Regions from separate parts of the Alteromonas sp. 5NW40-0090 genome, predicted to be linked through region 1. Evidence: predicted binding sites of a transcription regulator. Region 1 holds the regulator's gene; each other region holds the start of a gene.
The links. The regulator MetJ, encoded in region 1, represses methionine synthesis genes. The targets are predictions, from matches to a motif close to TAGACGTCTAGACGTCTA.

Region 1 (7,021 bases):
CCTGACGATACCTTGTAAAAGATGAATAGCGCGGCCTTATCAATGCGGACTGATATAAGGCATCGATAGTTCAATACATGTATATCAGATGGTAACTGCGGGCGGCCTTGGTGGCAAAGTTTAATGCAGGTTTAAAACAGCAAAGGCGCATTGATTGCGCCTTTTGTGAAGTGAATCATGCAAAAATGACATCACCCTTGTGATAATTGTTATTTATTAAGCGCCTGAACGCACGCCCAGCATGTGGCAGATGGCGTAGCTTAATTCACTACGGTTTAAGGTATAGAAATGGAAGTGTTTCACCCCTTCTTTAGCCAATACCTTTACTTGGTCCATGGCAATGTTAGCGCCTATCAGGTTACGGGTGGCTTGGTCGTCGGCATCAAGGCCGTCGAACATTTTGTGCAACCATCCCGGCACATGCACGTTTGTAAACCCTGCAAATTTCACTAATGTTTGATAGTTAGTTACCGGCAAAATACCCGGAACTATATCTAAGTCGACACCAGCTGCAGCTGCACGGTCTCTAAATCGAAGGTAAACACTGGTATCGAAGAAGAATTGGGTAATCGCTTCTGTAGCGCCTGCTTCTGCCTTTCGCTTTAGGTTTAGCAAATCAAACTGTGCATTTGGCGCTTCTGGATGCTTCTCTGGATAGGCGGCAACAGAAATATCAAAATCGGCAACGTCTTTTAGCAAGGCAACAAGATCAGAGGCGTACATCTCTGTTTTCTCTACCCCTGGCGGTAAATCGCCACGAAGCGCAACAATACGGCGAATGCCTGAATCCCAGTAGTCTTTAGCAATTTGTTTAAGTTCATCTCGGCTAGCATCAACACAGGTCAAGTGAGGAACAGCTGCTACACCGGTTTGCTGCTGAATGCGCTTAACTACGTCGTGGGTTCTGTCACGTTCACCGCTATTCGCGCCGTAGGTTACCGACATGTAGCTTGGCTTTAGTGGCGCTAGGCGTTCAACAGACTTCCATAAGGTCTGTTCCATGGCTTCCGTTTTAGGCGGAAAAAATTCAAAAGATACATCAATATCACGCAGTTCCGACAGGGACTGGTTTAATGCATCGATACCTTGTGCGTAAGAAACCATGGCTTTTACTCTCAAAAATGTATTCTTATAGACGTTTAGACGTCTAAATTAAAGAATATATGTCTAGACGTCAAGAGGTTTACACTGCTCAATTGACCTTTTCGTGAACTTGTTTAGAATTTCTCTTCATAATATAAAAAAGAGTAGACCGAGTTAGTACAATGGCAGAATGGAACGGTAAATATATTCACCCCTACGCAGAGCACGGGAAAAAGAGCGAGCAGGTAAAGAAAGTCACTGTCTCTATACCTATTAATGTGCTTAAAGCACTTACTGATGAGCGTACCCGCCGCCAAATCAATAATTTGCGTCACGCCACTAATTCGGAATTGCTTTGCGAGGCGTTTTTACACGCATTTACCGGGCAACCTTTGCCTAACGATGATGACTTGCGTAAAGACAATCCTAATCGCGTGCCGGCTGAAGCAAGACGTATTATGGAAGAAATGGGTATTGACCCTAGCTTCGAAAACGATGTGTCGGAAGACGACTGATATTTAGTATTAAAGAGAAACGGCGCTTTGTTGTAAGTTATTGCTAGTTGATAACCTACAACACGGCGCCGTTTTTTATGTACTTGTATTCTCTAAGCGCACTTTGTAGCAAATAAAGGTTGAGCACTAGCCCCACCATTTTTTTGCCTTATGCGCCAGAATTTTATTCTTCTGGGCTTTCAGGTACGCGTGCAACACCAGATTCAATAGCAGCCTTAGACACGGCGGTAGCAATACGCTCGCATAAACGCGGATCCATAGGTTTAGGAATAATGTACTCTTTACCAAATGTCAGGCTATCACTTTTACTCGCAGCTAATACTTCCTCTGGTACAGGCTCTTTCGTAATAGCACGAAGGGCTTCTACTGCTGCTACTTTCATTTCATCGTTGATGGCCGTTGCACGAACATCTAGCGCGCCACGGAAAATAAACGGGAAGCACAGTACGTTGTTTACTTGGTTAGGGTAGTCCGAACGTCCAGTGGCCATAATAAGATCTTTACGTACTTCGTGAGCAAGTTCAGGCTTTATCTCAGGGTCTGGGTTAGAACATGCAAATACAATTGGGTTTTCAGCCATCAAGGCCAGTGTTTCTGGTGGTAAAACATCCGGCCCAGACACACCAACAAAGATATCCGCACCTTCCATTACATCTTCAAGCGTACGCTTGTCAGTATTGTTAGCAAATAGCTTTTTGTGCTCAGTTAAGTCTTCGCGACGAGTATGGATAACGCCTTTTCTGTCTAGCATATAAATACGTTCGCGCTGGGCACCACACTTAATAAGCAGTTCCATACAAGCGACCGCTGCTGCACCGGCCCCCATACACACAATTTTAGCGCTCTCTATGCTTTTGCCCTGAATCTCCAACGCGTTAAGCATACCTGCTGCGGTTACAATAGCGGTACCGTGCTGATCATCATGAAATACTGGAATTTTACAGCGCTTAATTAGCTCTTGTTCAATCTCAAAGCATTCAGGCGCTTTAATGTCTTCTAGGTTAATGCCGCCAAATGTATCGGCGATATTCGCTACCGTATTAATGAACTCTTCGGTCGTACGATGCTTCACTTCAATGTCAATGGCATCCAGTCCAGCAAAGCGTTTAAACAGAAGGGCTTTACCTTCCATAACAGGTTTCGATGCCAGTGGGCCTAGGTTACCCAATCCTAAAATCGCGGTTCCGTTACTGATAACGGCAACCAGGTTTCCTTTACCCGTGTATTTATAGGCGTTATCTGCATCTTCGGCTATTTCTCTGACCGGCTCGGCAACGCCTGGGCTATAGGCGAGAGCAAGGTCGTCCACGCTATCGGCAGGTTTAGATAGCTCTACGCGGATTTTTCCAGGTGTGGGTTTGGCGTGATAGTCGAGTGCGCGTTGTCTAAAATCTGACATGTAAAAAGGTATCCTTAGATGTAGGGTTCATCGGTGTTTTCGTTCACGCTCTGTAGCTATTTTATTGTCGTTATAGTTATAGGTAGATAAACGTAAGCGCGTTACAACCAAGTAATGACAAAAGTGATTATAAATAGTTGTTAGCACTAGGGCTTGTTGATCTTTGTTTTACAGCAATCATCAATAGGCCTTTAGGTGGCATGTGGAAAAAGCAGATTAGGCGTTAACCTTTACTGATTTTGTTCACATACCTTAATGGATACAAGCCTCAGGTTCATGTACCCAAAAGCGCCACAAGTCTTGAAAGTAATGCATTATTCACAGAATTAATGCTCACTATCAAAGTGCCGATCGCAACTCTAACACAGCCAATCACTGTGTACATATCTGATCAGAATTCTCATATACCAATGTAGGGTAGGCATACTAATTAGACCAGTAAAATGGGGCTATAATTGCCATTCATATTATTTATTTTGACTTGTTATAACATTCCTTAGGTCTATTGTGTGGAGGATGAAAACAAAGCTATCGAAAGGCTCTACGTTCTCATAAATGCATAGGACAGAAACCCAAATCAGGAAAATAGAACGCAGGGAGATACCTCGTTAATTCTCCATCCAATATTTCTGATAAAATCCTGTGAAAGCCCACTTAAAATTCGCACTTAAGGCGAGGATATGACAGAAAGAAAACTAATAACCGTGCTAACCGGTGTATGCGAAAGCGTAAAATCTGCCAATAATGGATTTGTTTGGTTAACTCACTTAGGGCATTGGAGAACGCCGCAAGTGATTGCCGTGTTTAATACTGAGCAGGAGAAGCAGCGGGCGTTAACTAATGGTTGGGATATAGACTTCATAAGCCAAGTGAATATTGCTTTGGCGTCAATTAAGTCAGCACCCGTTGGTATTTATTTTGACAGCGAAGAACAATGTAAAAAAGTGAGTGGCGGCAATTGGGATAGGCATTTATCTAATGTAAAAAACCTTCACTGAGTTCAGGTTACGCTGAATGTTGTAAATTAAGCTAAAAACGTTTTCAGAAGGCGAGTTGCAGGGCTTTTTACATTGGCTAGGTAACTGCCCTGACGTAGGATAACGGCGGTAAAGCGCTGTTTGGTGCACCTTGTTTGTGTGAAGCGTGAATTTTAGGCAATAAAAAAGCGCCATAAAGGCGCTTTTTTCGAACTCGATATCAGGCTTACTTTTTGCCCAATGCACCGAAACGCTTCTTGAAGCGATCAACACGACCACCAGTGTCAACGTTACGTTGCTTACCAGTGTAGAATGGGTGACATGAAGAACATACGTCTAGGTTGATGTCTTTACCAAGCGTAGAACGAATGTTCATTACGTTACCACATGAGCAAGTTGCTGTGATTTCTTCGTATTTTGGGTGGATATCTTGTTTCATTGGGTTACCTCACATAATAAGGCCGTATCGCTATACAACCCGAAGTCGCACACCATACGTTACTTAATTCAAATGATAAGTCGTTCAAAGAACAGCCTATCGCAAAAGAGCGGCGCATAATAAAGGATGGCAGGGCCTTGATCAAGCGGTTTTTGGCCAAATGCTAAACAAGAGAGCTAGACAAGGAAGCCGTAGAAAAAGGCCAAACTAAAAACATTCTTTTTATGCTTAACAGTAAAGTATGTTTAAATATTTGTCTTTCAAGGCTAGGCCATATGCGCTAGTAGCAAAATCATGCGCTAATAGCAAAATGTGTTGCTAGCTGTTAGCAGCGCAAACTACTGTAACGTATAGGTCTGCAAGTAGCTTCAGTATAATTAGTTTCAACATAAGAAACTTAGTAAGCGCATTACGCGCTATAACAGTCGTCAAATAAGGTAAAACGTTCGCAATGGCCTTTATCCAAGTTGCCGTGCCAGTGCCACTGCGCCAACTTTTCACATATACCCACAATAGCGCGCTCAGTGCAGGTGTGAGGGTAGTTGTACCTTTTGGTCCGCGCAAACTTGTGGGCGTAGTTGTTGAAACCCTACACAAACCTGAAAGCGACATTGAAAACTCCAACAAGCTAAAAGCCATTGAGTCGGTACTGGACGATAGCCCCATTATAGATGAGGTGCTGCTGAAAATGGCCCAATGGCTGTGGCAGTACTATCATCATGCGCCGGGTGAAGTGTTGCACGCCATGCTGCCTGTTTTATTGCGCAAAGGCGAGTCAGCAGCGCCAACACCTCAAGACATGCTAATGCTTACCGAAGAAGGTAGGCAAAGGGATGCAGACACGTTATCGCGGGCGCCTAAACAACAAGCCTGTTTTACTGCAATGGCCGGTGGTGCCTTATTAGCGTCCCAAGCGCGCAAGCAGTATGGCGCACCTGCGGTCAAAGCGCTTGTCGAAAAGTCATTGGCAAGCATTGAAGAAGTCGCGCCTGAATTTAAGTCAGGCAGTTGGCTTGCCTCGTTATCGGTGTCTGAAAAGCCGGTTCCAGACACAGAACAGTCGGTTGCTATTGCCGCGCTTAACCGTCAGCAAGGCAACTTTGCAGTAAGTTTACTTGAAGGGGTTACCGGTAGCGGTAAAACGGAAGTGTATCTTCAAGCCATCGAACCCTTACTGCGTGAAGGGAAGCAAGTGCTTATCTTGGTACCAGAAATCGGGCTTACGCCGCAAACCGTGTCACGCTTTGAAAAGCGCTTTGGTATTGCAGTGGGCGTTTTACACTCTCAGCTTTCTGATAAGGAACGGCTACAGGTGTGGCAGCGAGCAAAAGCCGGTGAACTCGGTATTATCATTGGTACCCGCTCGGCTATTTTCACCCCGCTGCACAATCCCGGTATGCTGATTGTGGATGAAGAGCACGACGAGTCTTTTAAGCAGCAAGATGGGCTTCGCTATCATGCTCGTGACCTGGCAGCTATGCGTGCCAAGCAGCATAATATTCCGCTTTTACTAGGCAGTGCCACGCCTGCGCTTGAAACACTTAACAATGCGCTAAGCGGTCGTTATGCCCATTTGCAGCTTACCAAGCGAGCAGGAGGGGCGAAAAGCACGCATCAGCATGTGTTAGACGCGCGTGACCAGCCCATTTACTACGGTATTTCGCAAGGCTTGCTAACGATAATGCGCCAGCATATCAGCGCGGGAAACCAGGTATTGGTGTTTGTGAATCGCAGAGGCTATGCGCCAGCGCTGCTCTGCCACCACTGCGGTGAAACCGTCATGTGTAAGCGTTGTGATCGTCCTTACACTGTGCATAAAGCACAGAACCGACTTCAGTGTCATCACTGCGGCGGCATGCGCTCAATGCCATCAAACTGCGAAGCGTGCCATCACAATGAATTAGTTACGGCGGGTACCGGAACCGAGCAAGTTGAGCAAGGGCTTACAAGCTTATTTCCCGGTGTTAAACAGGTACGAATAGACAGCGATACCGTGCGGGGCAAAGATAAACTGCACCAAACGCTTGACGCAATAAACCGCCAAGAGTACCAGCTGCTAGTAGGCACCCAGATACTATCAAAAGGTCACCATTTCCCTCATGTAACCCTAGTTGCAGTACTAGATTGTGATGGTGCTCTTTTTAGTGCGGATTTTAGAGCACCGGAAAAGCTCGCTCAGCTTGTAACTCAGCTTGCTGGAAGAGCTGGGCGCGCCAGTAAACCTGGTGAAATGTGGCTTCAAACTCACAATCCTCACCACCCTTTGCTACAAGATTTAGTGCACAATGGCTATGGCCATTTCGCCAGACACGCATTGATGGAGCGTAAAGCGGCGGGGCTGCCCCCTTTTATTAGCCAATTTGTGATCCGCGCTGAAGCGACCGACAGCAGTTTGGCTTATCGCTTTTTACAAGATAGTAAGCAAGTCTTTCTCCAGCAGCATGCCATTGAGTTAAGTGGACCGTTTCCTTGTCTGATCGAAAAGCGGCAAGGCAGGTTCCGGTTTATGCTGGTATGCAGCCATGAAAAGCGTGCGCCGCTTCACAATGCGCTACGTTTGGCGCTGCCATTTTTACAGGCGTTGCCGCAGGCAATGAAGGTAAGGTGG
Region 2 (7,021 bases), on a different contig from region 1:
CGTGTCGGACCACACCAGTAAATACATAGCGATGATCTCCGCACTGCCAATCAAATGATTTTGCGCGTTTACTGATGTGAATACGGGTTTTTTCTTAGCACCAAAGAATATTGAAGACAGTACCGTATTGGTCGCAATTTGAGGTAGAAGCTGCTCTCGTTCGTAATACCCATATTCATGTGTGGCAAGTTCATTAGTGTTGGTTACTACTGCTCCTTCCAGTACTTCATGATAAAGGCCTAAACGGTCAATCACGCTATGTATGGCTTTAAGCATAGGACCTGCGACATCATCAGCGTAAATTTGGTCACCCGTCATCAACAGAAGATCGGGAAAATCATTTTGCTTTTTGAACGCATTTTTAAGGAGTACATCTACTTGTGCTAGGGCATCATCACTTTGAAAGTGAGGCTTACGGCATGAGCCGTGCAGTATGGTCTCGGGAGTCTCAGTGTAATGGAAACTTAAGGAAGACTGCCCATCGTAAAGAAGCCCGCGTTGTTCATCTTCCCATGAAGCCTGTTGAGCGTCGTCGCTAAAAGATAGCGAGTAACCTATCCGCGCAGTATCTTCGAAGGGCTCTGACGAAGTGAAAGAGAGCAAGTGTATAAATGCGTACTTACCTACGGGTACGGTTTCGCGTTGACAATTGCCGCTGACGACGACTTCATTTGCAGATAGATTTAGCGCAGGTGAATCGGCGTTACTGGTTACTACCCAAATATGACATTCTGTAGATGTCACTTTTCTTACTATTGGACCTGCAATAACTTGGGGCAAGTGCTGCGTAGAAATGACGCTCTCCTTTAATTTTCGTCAATATTAATACACGTAAGCGTGTTAACTAAATATGCTGCACATTAATTGAAAACATGATGACAGCACGACTATTTAACGTTGCCAAATCATATATGTACTCAGCAAACCTGATGTCTATCGCATAACCTTACTCTTTTTTGTGAATAAACGGTATGCTCGATATACTCCCTTACAATTTTTTCAGTTTTACCTTTTGCTCTCGTCTCAATGAACGCAGAGAGGACTTCACACTATGCTAAAATATTTGACCAGTGCTGTGCTAACCACTTTACTGATAAGCGCCTGTAGCGAGCCGAAAGACGTTGTTATTACTCCTGAACCTCAAGACTTAACCGAAGTCACTGTGGGTAAATGGATCCTTGATGAAAAAGGCAAGGTTATGTTTGATCCTCAAACCTCTGGGTTAGTGGTGCTAGACGGTCAACTTGTCACTATCGCAGATGCTAGCGCTGATACGACTCAACAGTTGAAACTTCATAGCATTTCACCAGATACCGCAACGCTGAGCGCATCGAGCGAACGCTTTTCATTTTCTACTACCGTGCGCCGAAGCTGCTTTTATAGCTATTTGAGCGAGCAACCTGATTTAGAAGCGCTAGCCGTAGACCCCAGAGACACTAACGTAATTTATACGGTTACCGAAGATGCTACCCGTACCGGCGCATTAAGCCCTCGTTGTGAAACCAAATACGAGGAAACAGGGTCAACAGATTACCCCACCTTGTTGGTAAAATTGACGCGAAAAGACAATGGCTCGGTTGAAATGTCGGATGTGCGCCCACTCCAGTTTCCGCAAGAGTTCGAAGTAGGTAACTTTCCCAACGATGGTATTGAAGGTCTTACTATGGCTGACGACGGCACCTTATACTTGGCGCTAGAGAAAGATAAAGCAGGACAGCCAAGAATTTTTACATTGGCTGTTGATGAAGACTTTTTCTCGTCGAAAGATTTTGCCACAGTGAGCGAGCCTAACCTAAAACTTCCTTCGTTTACTTCAGGTAATCATCCTATCAATGGACTGGCACTTTATACCCATTCAACGGGCGCATCCTATTTGTTTGGCGCAGCAAGAAACGACAATGAACTGTGGGTAATTGATGTGAGTGGCAGTAAGCCAACAAAGCGTATACCTATTACCTTCGACGTTGCCGGCGACCAGAATTGTGAACAGTACACAATGGACAACTCGTCGATGGAAGGATTAGTGACCATTGAAAATACCTTGTGGATCATTAACGATCCTTGGGAGAAAAACTACCTTAAAAACGCGACGTGTGAAGCGCATAAGACGCGTTATGAAGACTTAGCGCCTTTATTGTTTCCACTAGAAATTAACAGCGTTTGGTTTGAATAATAAGAAAACGAATAGATTGAAAAACAAAAGGGTTGCTTTTAAGCAACCCTTTTTATTGTTGGCTAACGCTATTGATAGCGCGCTTAATATCGCTGTTTTATTTATGCGTCGCTGCGAAGTCGAGAAGCGAAGGTTTTTTTGAACTTCGCAAGTTTAGGCGCCACCACCATAGAGCAATATTGGTTTTGTGGATTATTTTTGAAGTAATCTTGATGGTAGTCTTCGGCGTCGTAGTAGTTATTTACTGCTACTATTTCAGTCACTACGGGATCGGGCCAAATCTCTTCTTCTGTGATTTCTGCGATAATTTTTTCTGCTTCAGCTTTTTGTGTATCGTCGTGATAGAAAACCGCGCTGCGATACTGTGTGCCTACATCATTGCCCTGTCTATTTAGCTGTGTAGGGTTATGCAGCGCAAAGAAAATTTCTAGTATCTCCCGGTAGCTGATGCTGTCGGCATCAAACGTTACTTGTACCACTTCAGCATGGCCAGTATTTCCTTTGCATACCTCTTCATAGGTTGGATCGGCCTTTTCGCCTCCAGCGTAGCCAGAAATTGCTTTTTCCACGCCTTCAACGCTATTAAACGCTGACTCGATACACCAAAAGCATCCGCCTGCCAACGTGGCGACTTGTAAATTTGCCATAGTAAAAACCTCTCTTAATCTTTGTCTGTAGTGTGGGTGCGGCTAGGTCACAACACAAGTCATCCAAGCGTGTTTTTTTATCGTATAAACGAATATTAAATAAGAATAACGTGCGAGTTAGGTAAAAGGTTTTAACCTAACCATCTAATCGTTTTCCTTGAAGCAGTTCGCTACCCATAACAATGCGTATCAATGTGTTCAAGATTTGGCAGAGGTATTCAGTCGTGATTATTTTCTATGACGGGTATTGTCCGTTGTGTATTGCTGAAATGCGTCATTTAAGAAAAAGAGACAAGCATAACAAATTGACCTTGGTAGATATTCAGGCCCCCGATTTTTCAAGCCGTTATCCAACCATGGATTGGCATGCACTCAATGCAAGAATTCACGGACTTCGTGACGACGGGACGTTGATAACTGGCCTTGATGTCACTCATGAAGCATGGAAAGCCGTGGGCATGGGGTGGCTATACGCACCGCTTCGCTGGCCTGTTATTCGTTATGTGGCCGATGCTTTTTACAATGTATTCGCAAAGCATAGATACACCATTTCATACCTGTTAACAGGTAAAAAACGTCAGTGCAATCGCTGCATACCAGGAGAAGCCAGTGAAAAATAACGTACTCATAGTGGGCGCGTCGGGCGGTATTGCGTCTGCGCTTATTGAGCAGTATAGCAGTGAAGGTGCTAGGGTGTTTGCGGTTAGTCGCGCCCCTTTATCTGACACCAATCATTCTGGGGATGTTACCTATCATCAGCTGGCCGAACAGGACGATAGGCACATAAGCGAATTTGTTGAACAGCTGGCTGAACAGCAGGTTGTGTTAACTACGGTAGTTATCACTACCGGCTTTCTGCACCGCGAAAGCGATGGCATTCATCCTGAGAAACGTTTGGAAGATGTTAGTGAGCAGGCCTTAGCGGCATATTTTTCGACTAACAGCATTATTCCCGCAATGTGGCTCAAGCATTTGGTGAATGTTATGAGTAAAGAAGGCTCAACCCTTGTTTGCTTAAGCGCGAGAGTAGGGAGTATTTCAGATAATGGACTTGGCGGGTGGTACGGCTACCGCGCGTCGAAAGCAGCGCTCAACATGTTGGTTAAAACGGCGTCGGTGGAATACAAGCGCAGATTGAAAGATGTCATGCTTGTTTGTTATCACCCTGGGACGGTTGATACGGGGCTTTCTAAGCCTTTTCAAAAGAACGTCGCCGCCAAGAAACTGTTCACGCCTGAGTTTACCGCTAAACAGCTCATTCACCACCTTTCGGCGCTTGATCGAGACCAAGCTTGTCATTTTATCGACTGGAATGGCGAAGTGGTAACTTGGTGATACGGTCTAACATCATTTCAGCAAGTTCAACATCAAGACTTTTCATTTCACTGCTGTTACCATGCTATTTTGGGAATGGTGCAGCGTATTGATAAGCCCATAGAGGTAGCAATACAACGCGTTGACGCCACACGTGAGTCATAACAACAAACGCCATCCTGATAATAAATAATACCAGTTCGCTCGGCTTGATCCTTACGAATAGTAAGTAACGACAACCAACATGAATTGTGAGTACACAACGTGTTTGTGCATCACAAGGCGTGATACGGCGAACTGCTATAACAATAACTCAACAAGAGGAAGGGATATGAGCGGGGCCAGAGAACAGTTCGGATCGCGCATAGGTTTTATTTTGGCTGCTGCAGGTTCTGCGGTAGGCATAGGTAATTTGGTAGGGTTTCCTGTCGGTGCAGCTAAAAATGGCGGTGGTGCATTTCTTTTAATGTACGCTATTTTCGTTTTTGCCATTTGTTTACCAGTAATGCTGGCGGAAATGTCAGTTGGTCGCCATGCTAAAAAAGACCCGCTTGGTGCATACAGTGATATAAGCGGTAATGAAAAGAAATGGAAAGTCGCGGGGTGGCTAGCTATTGCTACGCCGTTCATGATTGCCGTTTTCTACATGGTTATTACCGTGTGGCTTTTCGGCTATTTGTTCGAAGCAGTAAGCGGAAATCTAGACAAGTTAGCTAACCCAGAAACCTTTGGTCTGTTTATCAACTCTGAAGCCATCTTTGTATACATGGCGGCCGTTGTTGGTGTGGTCTACCTCATCCTTCAAGGCGGTGTAAAAGAAGGGATAGAAAAAGCGGCAAAGCTACTCATGCCTGCGCTTTTCGTGATGCTTATTGGTCTCGTTATCTTCGTATTAACTCGCGAAAATGCAATGGCTGGCGTTGAGTTTTATATTGTTCCTGAGTTTTCAAAAATCACTGCTGAAGTGGTGAATGGTGCGTTATCGCAAGCCTTTTTCTCTCTGTCGTTGGGTATGGGTATTCTTATAACCTACGGTAGCTACATTGATAAGCGTGCAGATGTACCGAGCGCTGCCAAGCTGGTGGCGTTAACAGACACGGCTGTGGCGTTCACAGCCGGTTTGATGATCCTTCCTGCCATCTTCTCTTTCAACCCAGACATTAACCCTGATGATTTAAGTGAATCGTCAGTGGGTATGATTTTTACTTATCTGCCTAGTATCTTTTTGGCGTTACAAGACTCGATTGGATATATGGGCGCATCGATTGTCGCTAGCTTGTTCTTCTTATTAGTGTTTTTTGCGGCAATAACCTCGTTGGTGTCTATTTTTGAAGTACCGGTTGCGGCGCTTATGGATGAAAAAGGCGTAAGTCGCAAATGGGCGCTTGGGTCATTAGGTAGCATTATGATTTTGCTAGCCATCCTAAGTGCGTTGTCGTTTGGTAAAGTTGATGTGCTTACGTCGTTTATGCACTACGCCGGCGCAGATAAATCTCTGTTTGATGTCATTTACGATGTGTTCTACGACACGATTTTGCCGTTAAACGGCTTGCTAATTTGCCTGTTCGTTATTTATCGTTGGAAGAGTGCAAACTTCAATGCATCTTTGGAAGAGGGCAGCAGTGGTTACAAAGGTAGCTGGTTTGAAAAGTACGTGGATGTATCGTTGAAAACCTTTATTCCACTTATTCTACTCGTGATTTTTGTAAACACGGTGGCGGTAAAATACTTCGGGCTGAGCCTTTTCGGTTAGTCAGGTTTCCTCACCCCTTGTAAAAATTGTAGAGCGAGCCAACAGCGATATCGCAACAAGCTCAATAAAAAACGGCAAGCGTGAAGCTTGCCGTTTTGTTTATATCAAGAAATTTTCTTCCTACCCACTGTTCTAAAGTCTCAACCGGTTATTAAATCTGCAGGTTCTGGAAAATGCTTCTTTATCAAGCTTAAAACATGCTGTACGGGTCACCGTACATTGGCGTCACATTTAGCCTTGCCCAGCTTTTCGTAGCGTCAATCACCTTGCCAGCAGGTTCTGCGTCAGTATCAGAAAAGTGTGGGGCATCAATGTTCATCGCTTGCGCGGCATCCACATAGTAAATGCCGCGTTTAGGGTGAGACAAGCTACAAAGGTGTATAACATCGTTAAGCGGATTGTCACAAATGATGGTCGTCAACGCAGATACAATGTCGTACACATGTACAAGGTTTATTCGTTTATTTCCTGCATCCAACTGTCTTCCACTTAACGAACGGGCGGGGTGACGGTCTGGGCCTACTAAACCGGCTAGACGAACAACACTGATATCAACCTGACTTCGTTTAGATAATAAATAGTCTTCAATAGTCACGTGGGCTTTGGCCGAGGCTGTTTGCGGTTGTGTAGTGCTGTCTTCGGACACTACTTTGTTCGTGGCATCGCCGTAAACCGACGTGGTACTGATAAACACGATATGCGCTACGTTTTCGCTGATGGCTGCGTCTATCAACTGCAGCATGTTATCAGTAAATGACGCGAGATCTGTGTTTTTCCTACCAGGGGGGATATTTAGCAATAAGGTCGCGTTTGGCAGGTGGTTACATAGTGTTGATGTATCTTCGCCCAGAGTATATTCAATAGCAGTAATACCCTGCGCTTTTAACGCGAGGCGTTTCTGTTCGCTGCGTGTTGTACCAACAATATTTACTTTATCTATAAGCGCCTTGCCTACATAGCCGGCTAACCATCCGTAGCCACTAATTACTACATTTTGAGTCATCGATTAAATCCCCCCTATTTTGGATTCAAGAGTACATTAATTGGGGGGCAGTTGTCGTTAACTCTGCACCTTACATTGACTGTAAAATCGGAAACTTGAATGAGTCGAGATAACAAAAAAGTTGGTTAGCG
Region 3 (7,021 bases), on a different contig from region 1:
TAGCAGCTAAATCTGCTAGCTGACGTGTTGTATCACTAACAATGAAATTGATGTCTTGCTCTAACCCTTTCACTGATTGCTGTTGGAGGTGGTCAGTTTGTTTAACGATAAAATGGAAAGATAGCGCAAACAGCGTGATGGAAAGTACTGTGATTAACAATGCCAGCCTAGGGATCATGCTGGATAGCAATAGAGAACGTAGTCTCATATGTTCCTGCTGCATTATTTATCGCCTACTGTGACCAAGTGGCCTTTATCATTAAAGTTTGTCATAAAATAATCCTTTGACCAAAGCGCATCATGCCGTTCTTTTGTAAATGGGGCTTTGTAGTATTTAACTGCACCCTGGATGTTTTTAAGTGATTCGAGGGCGCTACGCAACGCGTTAACATCTGTACTACCTGCTTTATCGGCAGCAATAGCAATTAAATGAATTAAATCATACGCATGCGCTAGCCCTGTGACACCGTCAATGGCTACAGCATCAATTAACCCATATTTATTATAGTAGGCTTCTAATAGCTGTTTAGCCTTGTTATTTTTTTGATGGTCGAAGTGAAACGTTTGAAGGACTGAAATATCGTACTCGCTAATGGGGTTAGCTAATCGAGATGCAAACTGACCTGAAGCAATACCCCAATGGGAAACGACCGGAAGCGAACTCAACCCTTGCTCAGCCAATGCGTCGACGACAACCGTACCTTCAGGTACGTTAGTGACCAATATAACACCGTCAGCTTTTGAATTTTTAATTGCAGCGGCATCTTCGGAAAAATCTTTTTGCTGCCAATTTATCCAGTGAGTTGCACTTATATTTACGCCATGTGATTGCGCAGCTTGAGTTAACGATTCTAGATTAGAGCGGCCCCAGCCTGTGCGTTCAAGCACCAAAGCAATGTTAGACAGCCCCCTGGTTTTTACATAGTCAATAAGTACTGATGCAGCTTCAGCGTCACGAACTGAAACTCGAAAAACATTATTAGGAAAATGCTGGTTATCAATAATTGGTGTGCCAGCGGCCCACGGTACCAGCATTAGCACATTCTTGGCATGTAAAATATCTATTTCAGCTAGCACTACAGGGGTATGAACTCCACCGACTACAGCTAGCAAGTTGGGCATTTGGGCGAACTGTTCAATATTGAATATGCCGCGAGCCGGGTTACCTCGATGGTCTTTGGCAATCACTTTAAGCTTACGCCCGAGAATCCCGCCCTTTTCGTTAATTTCTTCTACGGCTAGCTCGACGCCTCGAGTAATAGCAATACCTCCCTCAACCGCTACCGCTGAAAGGTCGGCATCTATACCTATAATTAAAGGTGCTTGGTCGTTGTCAGCTAGGCACGAATTTAAGAGAGAAAAAAAGCAGAAGAGCGCTGATAGAAAAAGATTTGCACGCATGGGGTCGCCACCTGATTGATTACCCTAAAAGTGTATAGCAATGTGCTAAGCGTTTTGCCATTTACGCATTATTCTTTAGTATAATTTTGCGCTTTTTATAGCCAGTTTCTCTTTTTTTGACACCGTTTCAGTTTAGTCGGGTAGATAGCAATGTGGCACGATTCTGCTATTGCGTTAGAGGTACAAAGTAGAGTGGTTGTTTTGTGAGGGGCCTAAAATTGCGCCCTAAACAGTAGTTTAAAAAATCTCTCTGTACCTATGTGAAAGGTATCTTCTTTTACTGACACACATATTAAGGAGAACAGTAGTTTGGAGTATAAGTGCGAAATACAACACTGCCGACAATAATAGATGTGGAAGCAAGTGGTTTTGGGGCAGCGAGTTACCCTATAGAGATTGGCATTGTGCGCTATGATGGTGCAAAGTGGTGCAAATTGCTTAGACCATTTGCCTCTTGGGTGCATTGGGACTCGCAAGCTGAGTCGCTACATGGCATTTCTCAGCAAATGCTGCAAGCACGAGGTGAGGACCCTTATAAAGTGTGTGTTGAGCTTAATAATTTTCTAGGAAACACTATAGTGTACAGCGACGGATGGGTAGTGGATAACCCTTGGCTGATTAAACTTTACGCTGCAGCGAATGTTGACATGTCTTTCACCTGTCGCGCTCTTGAATATATTTTAACTGAGCCTCAAATGGAAAAATGGCACGATGTAAAAAACAGTCTTGTAGCCGAGCATGATGTTAAGCGTCATAGAGCAAGTTCAGATGCGATGATTATTCAACAAACTTATGCGAAAACCATTGAACTCACGCAAGGGTAATATTAAATCGCATAGATAATTGCCTACTCAGAAATTGCAGGAGCGTCTCTTAGGAAAGATTGTGAATGCAGGAGTGGCTTTAATGAACTCGGACAGTAAGTGTATAACGAGTTTTGTTAGCGGGAAGCTAACATGTTCATCAGAACAGGTAATTCACACCCAAGGAAAGGGCCATATTTTCTTCTTCGCCCACTTGCCTATGCTCTATCTCTACAGCCATATTTAACCCTTTGTTTTTTCCAAGTAGCCAGCCTAAACGGGTAAATGTACCGATATCGTGAGGTAAATAAAGCCACTCAGCATAATGTTGAAAGGCGGTGTTGTTCGTTTTATAGGTCGCATAAACCTTTTGTGGAATCCATGTGTCGAACTGTCGGCTGGCGCTGAACAAGCCTTGTGAACCTGCTGGATAGGTATAGCTGTTGTCGTATAGAAAGTTTTCAGTTGTAGATTGAACGCGATATGTACTGTTTAACTGCCAGCGAGCTATCTTTTTGCTTTTAAATTGGATTGGGCTGTAGTTACTATTATCGTTTCTCGCGAATACGGGCAAAGCAGTCAGCGAGACAGCCAGAGTGAGCGCTATGAGAGTACCGTTAACCACATTCATGGAAGAGTCCAAGGTGTTGTTATCTTGGCTTGTAAAACAACAAGAAACTACAAGCAACAGTGTGTTCGTTAATTAAGCATAGTCGCAAAAAATAAATGATGAAAATATTCTTTGCTGTTTTTATTTGCTTCGTTGATTTCGCTAGATAGCAAAGCCTAAATAGAAAAACGCCGCTAGTTTGTATAACCGCTTAAAACCAAAGCGTTATAAAACTGAACGGCGTGTATAAAAGCGTTACTTGATTGTCGAATTAAACCGATGCTTTTAACGCTTCTGCTTTATCTGTTGCTTCCCATGGGAATTCGTCACGACCAAAGTGACCATATGCAGCTGTTGGGCGATAAATTGGGCGCTCAAGATCTAGCATTTGGATAAGGCCGTAAGGACGCAAGTCAAAGTGTTCACGTACCAATGCAACCAGTGTCTTCTCATCTACCACGCCTGTTCCAAAGGTATCTATGCTGATGGACGTTGGCTCTGCTACGCCGATGGCGTAAGACACTTGAATTTCACAACGCTTTGCAAGACCCGCTGCAACAATGTTCTTAGCAACGTAACGACCCGCGTATGCTGCACTGCGGTCTACTTTGGATGGATCTTTACCTGAAAACGCGCCACCGCCGTGACGGGCCATGCCGCCGTAAGTGTCTACGATGATTTTACGACCCGTTAAGCCGCAGTCGCCCATTGGCCCACCGATAACAAATCGTCCCGTTGGGTTGATGTGGAAACGCGTGTTGGCATCAATCCACTCGCTTGGAAGCACAGGCTTGATGATTTCTTCCATTACCGCTTCACGTACGGTTTCAGTGCTTACTGAATCGCAGTGCTGGGTTGAAAGCACAACTGCGTCGATGCCAACAGGCTTGTCGTTTTCGTACTTGAATGTAATTTGGCTTTTCGCATCTGGACGCAACCAGTCTAGCTTACCAGATTTACGTACTTCGGCTTGTTTTTGAACAAGACGGTGAGAGTAAGTGATTGGCGCAGGCATTAGCACGTCAGTTTCATCGCTCGCGTAACCGAACATTAGGCCTTGGTCACCCGCACCTTGTTCTTCTAGGCTTGCGCGGTCAACACCTTGATTGATGTCAGGAGACTGTTTACCAATTGCGTTTAATACAGCACATGAGTCAGCGTCGAAGCCCATATCTGAGTGCGTATAGCCAATTTCTTTAACTGTTTTACGGGTAAGTTCTTCAATATCTACCCAAGCAGAAGTAGTGACTTCACCACCTACTAAAACCATACCGGTTTTTACATACGTTTCGCAGGCCACCCGAGCGCGAGGATCTTGCTCTAAAATTGCGTCAAGAACCGCATCTGAGATCTGATCAGCAATTTTGTCCGGATGTCCTTCAGACACTGACTCGGATGTGAATAAATGCGTGGCCATAAATGCTCCGTAAGCGTTAAATTATCAAAATAGTCGTATATTGTACTAAAACAAGTTATAAATACCAGTCTTTACTTCTAGACGTCTAAAAGTCTCTTTGTTACGAAATGTTGACATAACCCGATCAGTATCAAGGTTATTTGTATAAAATAAAAAGACTTAGGCAAAGGTAAGAGGGTTTTTATTACCGTGCTAATACGCATTGGTGAGCGTATAGACCATTTTTTACTATTACTTTCGCTATTGGCAATGAAAACTCATTGAACTGTTAGGTGGCATAGGTAAGAATAACGCCACATTCAATCGTATAAAGAAGTAGAGCAAACGCCTTATCTCTACGCTCGTCTAGCTCCGCTAGCCCGCTAAGATACGAAACAAAAGATACAAAATAAATCAGGAGACAACATGCCCTCTCGTCGTGAACTCGCCAATGCAATCCGTGCATTAAGTATGGACGCCGTTCAACAAGCTAAATCTGGTCACCCAGGTGCCCCAATGGGGATGGCTGATATCGCACAGGTACTATGGGGTGATTTCTTATCACACAACCCTGCAAACCCATCTTGGGCTAACCGCGATCGCTTTGTGCTTTCAAATGGTCACGGCTCGATGCTGTTGTACTCTCTTCTTCACCTTTCGGGCTACGAACTGCAAATTGAAGAATTAAAGAACTTCCGCCAATTGCATTCAAAAACGCCAGGTCACCCAGAGTACGGTTATGCGCCAGGTGTTGAAACGACCACTGGCCCACTAGGCCAAGGTATCAGTAATGCTGTGGGCATGGCGCTTGCCGAAAAAGTGCTAGCGGCACAATTTAACAAAGACGGTCATACTATTGTTGATCACCACACCTACGCATTCTTAGGCGACGGCTGCTTGATGGAAGGTATCTCACACGAGACATGTTCACTAGCCGGTACACTTGGCCTTGGTAAGCTTATCGCGTTCTGGGATGACAACGGCATTTCAATTGATGGTGAAGTGGAAGGTTGGTTCACCGACGATACACCAGCACGCTTCAAGAGCTACGGTTGGGAAGTGATCGATGGCGTTGACGGTCACGATGCAGAACAAGTAAAAGCCGCCATTGAGAAGGCACAGGCGAACACCGCGCAGCCTACGCTTATTTGTTGTAAAACCACTATTGGTTTCGGTTCGCCTAATAAAGAGGGTACCGAGTCTTGTCACGGTGCACCACTAGGTGAGGACGAAATTGTCGCTACTCGCGAGAAACTTGGCTGGAGCCATGGCGCGTTCGAAATTCCAGACGATATTTACGCTGGCTGGGATGGCAAAGAGAAAGGCTCAAAAGCAGAAAGTGCGTGGAATGATGCTTTCGCTGCATACGAGGCCGCCTACCCAGAGCTTGCGGCAGAGTTTAAACGCCGCGTTAACGGTGAGCTTCCAGCAGATTTCAGCGAAAAAGCAGACGCTATTATTGCTGAACTGCAAGCTAACCCTCAAAACATTGCTTCACGTAAAGCATCGCAAAATGCATTAAACGCATTTGGCCCATTACTTCCTGAACTACTCGGCGGTTCTGCCGACTTGGCTGGTTCTAACTTGACTATTTGGGAAGGCAGCAAAGGCGTTGAAGCGAACGATGCCTCAGGTAACTACATTTATTATGGTGTACGTGAGTTTGGTATGTCTGCCATGATGAACGGTATTGCTCTTCACGGCGGTTTTAAAGCATACGGTGCAACCTTCCTAATGTTTATGGAATATGCCCGTAACGCGGTACGTATGGCAGCACTAATGAAGCAGCCTGCTATTTTCGTTTACACTCATGACTCAATTGGTCTGGGTGAAGACGGCCCAACGCACCAGCCGGTAGAGCAGGTAGTAGCGCTACGTGCTACGCCTAACCTTGATAACTGGCGTCCGTGTGATCAGGTTGAGTCTGCTGTGTCGTGGAAGTCTGCTATTGAGCGTACTGACGGCCCAACAACACTAATCTTCACACGCCAAGGCTTAGCGCAGCAAGAAAGAACGGCTCAACAAGTGGCTGATATCGCTAAAGGCGGTTACGTACTTAAAGACTGTGAAGGTACGCCAGAGCTTATTCTTATTGGTACAGGGTCTGAGGTTCAGCTAGCCGTTGAAGCTGCAGCGAAACTGACCGAGCAAGGTAAAGCGGTGCGCGTAGTGTCTATGCCATCAACTGACGTATTTGATCGTCAGTCTGCTGATTACCGTGAAAGCGTATTGCCTTCTAATGTTGTTAAACGCGTAGCGGTCGAAGCGTTGTCTAAAGACAGCTGGTACAAGTACGTTGGCTTTAATGGTGCTATCGTAGGCATGGACACCTTTGGTGAGTCTGCACCTGCTGGCGACCTGTTTAAGCACTTCAACATTACCACTGACGCTGTAGTAGAGGCTGCACTGTCTCTGTAAGAGGTAACAGATAAGCCTATGGTAAATATTGCCATAAATGGGTTTGGTCGTATTGGTCGCAACGTGCTGCGCGCGCTTTATGAAAGCGGGCGCAACAACGAATTTAACGTGGTAGCCATTAACGACATTGCGAAACCCGAAGGCATTGCACATTTACTTAAATACGATACCGCCCACGGGCGGTTCCGTTTTGATGTGGCCTTAGAAAACAACACGCTTAATGTCGCAGGCGACGATATTACGCTGCTCGCGATAAGCGATATTAAAGATCTACCGTGGAAAGACTTAGGCGTTGATATTGTGCTTGAGTGTACGGGGAAGTTTGATGACAGAGCATCCGGGCAAGCCCACTTAGATGCAGGCGCTGGCAAAGTGCTTTTCTCATCACCCGGG

Region 2: msrA (peptide-methionine (S)-S-oxide reductase MsrA) is a predicted target of MetJ. The motif match lies at 2,898-2,915, and genes of this name have one in related genera.
Region 3: metK (methionine adenosyltransferase) is a predicted target of MetJ. The motif match lies at 4,302-4,319, and genes of this name have one in related genera.

What each region holds. Positions count from the first base shown of each region.
Region 1 is NZ_BAAJLT010000014.1:136,132-143,152, reverse strand. It holds gene metF (methylenetetrahydrofolate reductase) at 217-1,104, opposite strand; gene metJ (met regulon transcriptional regulator MetJ) at 1,266-1,598, shown strand; gene AC27KT_RS17290 (malic enzyme-like NAD(P)-binding protein) at 1,762-2,997, opposite strand; gene AC27KT_RS17285 (hypothetical protein) at 3,678-3,995, shown strand; gene rpmE (50S ribosomal protein L31) at 4,201-4,413, opposite strand; gene priA (primosomal protein N') at 4,865-7,021, shown strand, end outside.
Region 2 is NZ_BAAJLT010000011.1:171,939-178,959, forward strand. It holds gene AC27KT_RS14885 (metallophosphoesterase family protein) at 1-780, opposite strand, end outside; gene AC27KT_RS14890 (hypothetical protein) at 1,052-2,173, shown strand; gene msrA (peptide-methionine (S)-S-oxide reductase MsrA) at 2,275-2,820, opposite strand; gene AC27KT_RS14900 (thiol-disulfide oxidoreductase DCC family protein) at 3,045-3,440, shown strand; gene AC27KT_RS14905 (SDR family NAD(P)-dependent oxidoreductase) at 3,430-4,155, shown strand; gene AC27KT_RS14910 (sodium-dependent transporter) at 4,466-5,887, shown strand; gene AC27KT_RS14915 (NAD-dependent epimerase/dehydratase family protein) at 6,078-6,890, opposite strand.
Region 3 is NZ_BAAJLT010000010.1:218,255-225,275, reverse strand. It holds gene AC27KT_RS14200 (ATP-binding protein) at 1-208, opposite strand, end outside; gene AC27KT_RS14195 (ABC transporter substrate-binding protein) at 223-1,401, opposite strand; gene AC27KT_RS14190 (3'-5' exonuclease) at 1,722-2,225, shown strand; gene AC27KT_RS14185 (hypothetical protein) at 2,365-2,835, opposite strand; gene metK (methionine adenosyltransferase) at 3,086-4,231, opposite strand; gene tkt (transketolase) at 4,637-6,628, shown strand; gene epd (erythrose-4-phosphate dehydrogenase) at 6,647-7,021, shown strand, end outside.